2 regions of the Halomonas sp. DP3Y7-2 genome follow, and region 2 is predicted to be linked to the other one. Evidence: predicted binding sites of a transcription regulator. Region 2 holds the regulator's gene; the other holds the start of a gene.
The links. The regulator PhoB, encoded in region 2, activates phosphate uptake and scavenging genes when phosphate is short. The targets are predictions, from matches to a motif close to TGTCATANNNNTGTCANA.
Positions count from the first base shown of each region.

Region 1 (3,368 bases), on a different contig from region 2:
CAAGTCACGCAGCTCGCTGACGTCCGAGTGTACGGGCAATCGATGATGGAGGTGCTCGGTATCGATGGTGGCTGCGCGTGCCGCCAAGCGTCGGACAGGGGCCAGTCCGCGCCGTGTTACGATCCAGCCAAGCAAGAAGGCCGCCAGAGACCCTCCTGCCAGTGACAGCCAGAGCTTGCCACGGTAGCTCGTCAGCATACGGTTACGCTCGGCAAGACGTTTGCCGGCGATTAGCGTGACCTGTCGGCCATCAAGGCGGGCTGCGACCCAGGCAAGTCTTGCCGGGACACCGTTGTCGACGGTGCGTAGCTGCACCTTATCACGACCTGTCAGCTCAGGCACCGCCTGATGCATCGGATTGACTTCAATCAAAGGGTGGCCGTCATCCGTCAGCACCCAGAGCACGCTTTCACGATTATCCAGCATGTTGGCATATAGCCTGGGGCGCTGACGAAGTGCCTCGATGCTGGCGCTGTTGTCCAGTAGCACGAGCATTCGCTCAAGGCGACCTCGCAGCATCTGATCGTCACGCCAGCTAATCTCGTTAGACAGGGAGTGATAGAGATAGAGGCCGAGAGCGCTGAGCAGCAATCCGACGACCAGTGCAAATAAAGACGCCAACCGGAGCGTCAAAGAGCCAGTGATTCGGCTCATGGTTCAAGACCCAGCACGTAGCCTATGCCACGCACCGTATGAATCAAGCGATGCGGCCAGGGCTCGTCTACCTTGGCGCGCAGGCGGCGAATGGCCACATCGACAACATTCGTGTCGCTCTCGAAGTTCATGTTCCACACCTGTGACGCGATATAGGTACGTGAAAGAACCTCGTTTTCATGACTGATCAACAGGTGCAGCAGCGCGAATTCCTTTTGGGTGAGATGAATCGACTGACCCTGGCGCATGGCACGGTGCTGAACGAGATCCAGAGACAGATCACCCACACTGAACAACTGTGTCTCACGGGGCGGGCCTCGCCGCAACAACGTGCGAACTCGGGCCAGAAGCTCTACGTAGGAAAAGGGTTTTACCAGATAGTCATCAGCGCCAAGCTCAAGCCCCTTGACGCGATACTCCACAGCGTCACGAGCCGTGAGAAAAAGCACCGGTGTCTGCCAGCGGCTGCGGATGAACTGAAGCAGCTGCCATCCGTTCATGCCCGGTAGCATGACGTCGAGAATAATCAGATCGAAATGTTCACTGCGGATTCGCTGCTGTCCTGCAAGCCCATCATGCGCGACATCCACGCGGTAACCGGACTCGCTCAGGCCCTTGTGTAAATAGTCTGCCGTCTTGATTTCATCTTCTACGACCAGAATACGCACCGTCATCCCCTGTGTTTATCGCGGTTCATCTTCGGCGTTTTTTCCGCTGGGTACCATTACAAATCTGTCATCCGGCAGTAATGGTATTGGCCGGTCATGTGGACGATATTGGCCACCCCAACGAGGACAACGCTGTAGGAGACGATTGACGTGATTTACAAGGCTCGATGGTCGTTGCTGCTGGGTGCACTGTGTACAAGTGCAGCGCTGGCGCAATCGACCGACATAGACATGCATCCCGATGTCTCTCTGGCGCTGGCCAATCAGGTTGTGGAGGCCACCCTCGACGCCTGTCATGCCGATCAGCATACGGCGGTGGTCGCCGTAGTGGATCGCGGTGGCAATCTTGTAGCGCTGCAGCGGGATGACAATATCGGTCCCCACAATACGCAGGCTGCCCAGCGCAAGGCCTTTACGGCGCTTTCCACGAAAACGCCGACTCGTCAACTTGCAGAGTCTGCGCGCAACCATCCCGAATCGCAAAACTTGGCCACCGTCAGCGACCTGCTCTTGTTGGGCGGTGGCGTTCCTATCAGGAGTAACGGTGAGGTTATCGGTGCTGTCGGTGTGGCCGGCGCCGGTGGCTCAGCGACCGATGAGGGATGTGCACTCGAGGGAATCAACCGGACCCTGCCACAGGACCAATAACAGGAGAACGACATGAAGACTCTGAGAACCTTAGGTGCTGCCGTGCTGGTCAGCGGTGTCTCGACGCTGGCGATGGCGGCCAGCAACCCGATCAGCGTTCACGTACTCAATACCCAGACGGGCACGCCCTCATCGAATGTCGAGGTCAAGCTGGAACAGCAGACGGACAATGGCTGGGTCACCGTCGCCACTGCTACGACCAGCGAAGATGGACGTATTTCGGCGCTGTTCCCCGAGGGCGACACGTTTGAGCCGGGTGTGTATCGGGCGGTTTTTGAAACCGGTGACTGGTACAAAGAGCAGGACATCTCGACCTTCTTCCCTGAAATAACTGTCCCTTTCGAGGTCGATAATGTCGACCAGCACTACCACATTCCGCTGCTGCTGAGTCCGTACGCCTACTCAACCTATCGCGGCAGCTGACACGCTGAGTTGGGTAAGAGCCCAAGCACAGCCCCCGGTCGCGTTTTCGCTGCCGGGGGCTGTATGAACAAGATACGTATTGTCTGGTGAGTTCACGCACGCCCGTGACGACGAGCTGGCCAGCAGCGTCTGGGCCAGGTTGAGGCCTGCATTGAATTTTGCATGAGCGCCAATGGTTCAGGTGGTGGCTAGTCCTTCCAGGCAGAGCGCAGCGTGTAGCGGTCCCCTGGATGGATCAGCACGGCGTAGCTGATCAACAGCTCATTGGACCAGGTGCGACGGCGCAGGCGCAGGCAGGGCTCCTGGGTGGTAATGGACAGGGCGGCCGCCTGATCGGGCGTCGCCAACACCGCTTCTACCACGTGCTCGATATCGGTGATCGGCCAGGCCTGTATCAGCACCTGGTGAGGCGTCAGCCGAGTAAAGTCGGTGGCCAGATAGTCGGGGACATGGCGTGGATTGACGAAGCGCTCCTCCAACTGGATCGGCACGTCATTTTCATGGTGGACAATGCGAGTATGAAACACCTTGCTGCCATGGCGCATGCCCAGCTGAAGCGCCACATCTTCGCTGGCGTCGATGGCCTCCGCCGCCTCTACCCGAGCGTGGTAGCGATGGCCGCGCCCCTGAACCTCCTCGGCAATGTTGTGGACTTCCATCAGCGAGGACTCGGCCTTGCGCTCGGTAACAAAGGTGCCGGCACCGGGCTGGCGCGTCAGGTAACCGCGCTGGACCAGCTCGCGAATGGCCTTGTTGGCGGTCATGCGGCTGACATTGAAATCCAATGCCAGCTGCTCTTCGCCGGGGATGCGATGATCCGTTGGCCATTCGCCCCGCTGGATCTTGGCGAGAATGTGCTGTTGAATCTCGAGGTAGCGGGGCTGGTTACGCGCCATGTGCCGTCCTTGGTGGTGAACAAGAGTACATGGCGTTAGTGTACCGAGGCAGGGCCTCGTTGGCACCGGCCTTCGTACA
Region 1 is NZ_JAHVKJ010000008.1:569,914-573,281, forward strand. It holds gene KUV45_RS12105 (heavy metal sensor histidine kinase) at 1-654, opposite strand, end outside; gene KUV45_RS12110 (heavy metal response regulator transcription factor) at 651-1,322, opposite strand; gene KUV45_RS12115 (heme-binding protein) at 1,473-1,970, shown strand; gene uraH (hydroxyisourate hydrolase) at 1,983-2,393, shown strand; gene hutC (histidine utilization repressor) at 2,582-3,289, opposite strand.
Region 1: a site for PhoB is predicted at 1,388-1,405, ahead of KUV45_RS12110 (heavy metal response regulator transcription factor). Genes of this name have one in related genera too.

Region 2 (3,368 bases):
ACCTGTCACCTGGCCGGTGCAAGGCGCTGCCGATGTTGACAGGGTTGCCTGGGCTGGCCATCTACCTGTTGGCGGCGGTGGCCGAGATCGCCGGCTGCTTCGCGGTATGGCGCTGGTGGAGGGCGGATGGTGCGGCCTGGTGGCTGTTGCCCGGTCTGTTCAGCCTGGCGCTGTTTGCCTGGCTGCTCAGCCAGGTAGACGCTGACTATGCTGGACGCGCCTTTGCCGCGTACGGCGGCGTGTATATCGCGGCATCGTTGGGCTGGATGTGGTGGGTGGAGCAGCGCCCCCCCGATCGCTGGGACATGATGGGGGCGGCGCTTTGCCTGGCGGGCGCTGCGGTTATCTTGCTGGGTCCCAGGAGCTGAAAAGACACAGTGATGCCAGCCTGGCTTAAAGCGGGGCTGGTGTGTCCCTGGGTCGGGGTCAGGGCGAGGCGGCCGTCTGGCGGTTTTCCTGCACTCGGCTCGAGGGGAAGATACAGCGGAAGGTGGCGCCTTCACCCGGATGTGAGTCGATGTCGAGGCGCGCATCGTGGCGCAGCAGCACGTGCTTGACGATGGCGAGGCCTAGTCCGGTGCCACCGGTTGCCGTGCTGCGTCCCTTGTCTACCCGATAGAAGCGCTCGGTGAGGCGCGGAAGGTGCATCGGGTCGATGCCGTCGCCGTCGTCCTCCACCTCAAGACAGGCGCCATCACCGTAGGCCCGCCAGCGTAGCTGGATACGTGCGCCATCGCCGGCATAGCGCACGGCATTGAAGGCCAGGTTGGAAATGGCACTGTGAATTTCCTTCTCACTGCCCTTGAGCCCACGCGGATCGTCGATGGACACCTCGATCTGCTGGCGCCCACCAGACAGCGCCTGTGCATCTCGCTTGACGGTCTGCAACAGAGTGGTGGGGTCGAGCCGCGTGTGGTCATCGCCGCCCTGATCGTTTTCCAGTCGCGACAGCAGCAGCAGATCATTGACCAGGTTCTGCATCCGACGGGTCTGGTTCTGCATCTGCGCCACCCCCTTGCCGAGCCGTTCGGGCAGCATGTCGGCCATGTCGCCGTAGGTCTCGAGATAGCCGGTCAGTACCGTCAGTGGCGTGCGCAGCTCATGGGAGACGTTGGCCACAAAGTCTCGGCGCATCTGTTCCAGGCGATGCAGGCGTGTGATATCGCGCGCCATGACCAGGCGTTCATCGTCACCGTACAGGGTGATCTGGAACTGCAGGATCATGTTCTCGTCGATGGGCGATGGCAGGCTCAGCGGCTCACGATAGTCCCGCTCGTTGAAATAGCCGACGAAGCGCGGATCACGCAGCAGGTTGGTGATATGTTGACCACGGTCCAGCGCCGGCTTCAGGCCTAGCATGCGCTCGGCAGAGCTGTTCCACCATTCGAGATCGCCATGGCGATCCAGCATGACCACACTGTCGCGCATCGCTTCAGAGGACTCCTGGATACGCTGAAGCGTTGAGCGCAGGCGTCGTTGGGTAATGCGCTGGCCCTTCTGGTAGCGATAGAGTCGATCAAACAGCTCGCCCCACAGACCGCTGGCGGTAGGAGGTTCCTGCTGGGGACGATGGGTCAGCCAGTCGTGCATGGCGTGCAGGTTGCGCAGATGATAGGCGAGACCAAGCGTCAGGCCCGCTCCGACGCCGACACTCGTCAAGGAAAAGGGCCAGCCCAGCAGGGCGCCGATGCCGACCAGCAGGGTCAAGCGCCAGACTTCTCGTCTCCACAGTCGACCCACGTCAGCTCCTGGCTCCGTTCACCTATGTCCTCCTGTCTGCCGCCAGCCGTACAGGCGCTATCAAGCCTGCGTGGAAGGGAGGCAAGACGTCACATCTTGGCCGAAAAACGGTAGCCGGTGCCGCGCACGGTCTGGATCAGCTGCTGATGTGGCTCGCCAAGGGCCTTTCGCAGGCGGCGAATGTGCACGTCGACGGTGCGTTCCTCGACGTAGACGTTGCCACCCCAGACCTGATCAAGCAACTGGCCGCGGGTGTAGGCGCGTTCCTGGTGGGTCATGAAAAACTGCAGCAGGCGGTATTCGGTGGGCCCCATGTCGAGCGACTTGCCGTCGACGCTGACGCGGTGGCTGACAGGATCGAGCTTGAGCCCGTCGACTTCCACCGGGTCTTCAACGCCGCGGGGAGTGGCACGACGCAGCACCGCTTTTAGACGGGCGACCAGTTCCCGGGGAGAGAACGGCTTGGTGATGTAGTCGTCTGCACCTGCTTCAAGCCCCTGAATCTTGTTGTCCTCCTCACCCTTGGCGGTGAGCAGGATGATCGGCAGCTCGGCGGTGGTTTCTTCCCGCTTGAGGCGGCGTGCCAGCTCGATGCCACTGGTTCCGGGCATCATCCAGTCCAGCAGCAGCAGGTCTGGCTGATCGTCCACGATAATCGCGTGAGCCGCCTGGGCATTGTCGGCCTCGAGGACCCGGTAGTCGGCCATTTCCAGAGCCACCGCGATCATTTCGCGGATGGGCGCTTCGTCGTCGACGATCAATACGGTCTTGGCTGTCATCCCGGGCCTCTTGTTCAGGGTCTTCCTATCAACGGTGACAGATGACACCACGTCAATGTGACATTTAGATGACATTGGCCGACCTGTCGAGCCCTCGTCAGCTCGACAGGGTCATCCCAGGTCGGGATAGAGACTCAGCGCCAGGCCGGCAAACAGCAGCAGGCCCGACCAGTGATTGTTGAGAAAGGCCTGGAAGCAGCGATCGCGATCACGCTCCTTGATGAGTTTCTGCTGGTGGATAAAGGTAGCCGCCATGGCCAGCCATCCCAGCCAATAGAAACCGCCGATATTCAGTAGAGCGCCCGCCCAGGCCAGCAGGCCCAGCGTTGCCAGCTGCAGCAGCGCGATGATGCGAGTGTCCCAGCGACCAAACAGCACTGCGGTCGACTTGATGCCGATCTTGAGATCATCGTCACGGTCCACCATGGCGTATTCGGTGTCATAAGCCACCGTCCACAGTACATTGGCGGTGAACAGGATCCAGCCGACCGTGGGTACCTCGCCCAGCACGGCACCGAATGCCATGGGAATCGCCCAGGAAAAGGCCGCCCCCAGCACCACCTGGGGAAAGTGGGTGTAGCGCTTCATGAAGGGATAGCTGGCGGCCAGCACGGCGCCGATCAGCGACAGCCATACGGTAAAGCCGTTGGTCAGCCAGACCAGCACGAAGGCCGCTGTCAGCAGACCGACGAACAGGACCTTGGCTTCCTGCTCGCTGATACGCCCAGTCGCCAGAGGGCGGTGTTTGGTACGTTTGACGTGACCGTCGAAATGGCGGTCCGCATAGTCGTTGACGACACAGCCTGCTGCTCGCATCAGGTAGACGCCAGCGACAAAGATCAGCAGCGT
Region 2 is NZ_JAHVKJ010000001.1:363,272-366,639, reverse strand. It holds gene KUV45_RS01565 (YnfA family protein) at 33-368, shown strand; gene phoR (phosphate regulon sensor histidine kinase PhoR) at 427-1,740, opposite strand; gene phoB (phosphate regulon transcriptional regulator PhoB) at 1,830-2,519, opposite strand; gene ubiA (4-hydroxybenzoate octaprenyltransferase) at 2,631-3,368, opposite strand, start outside.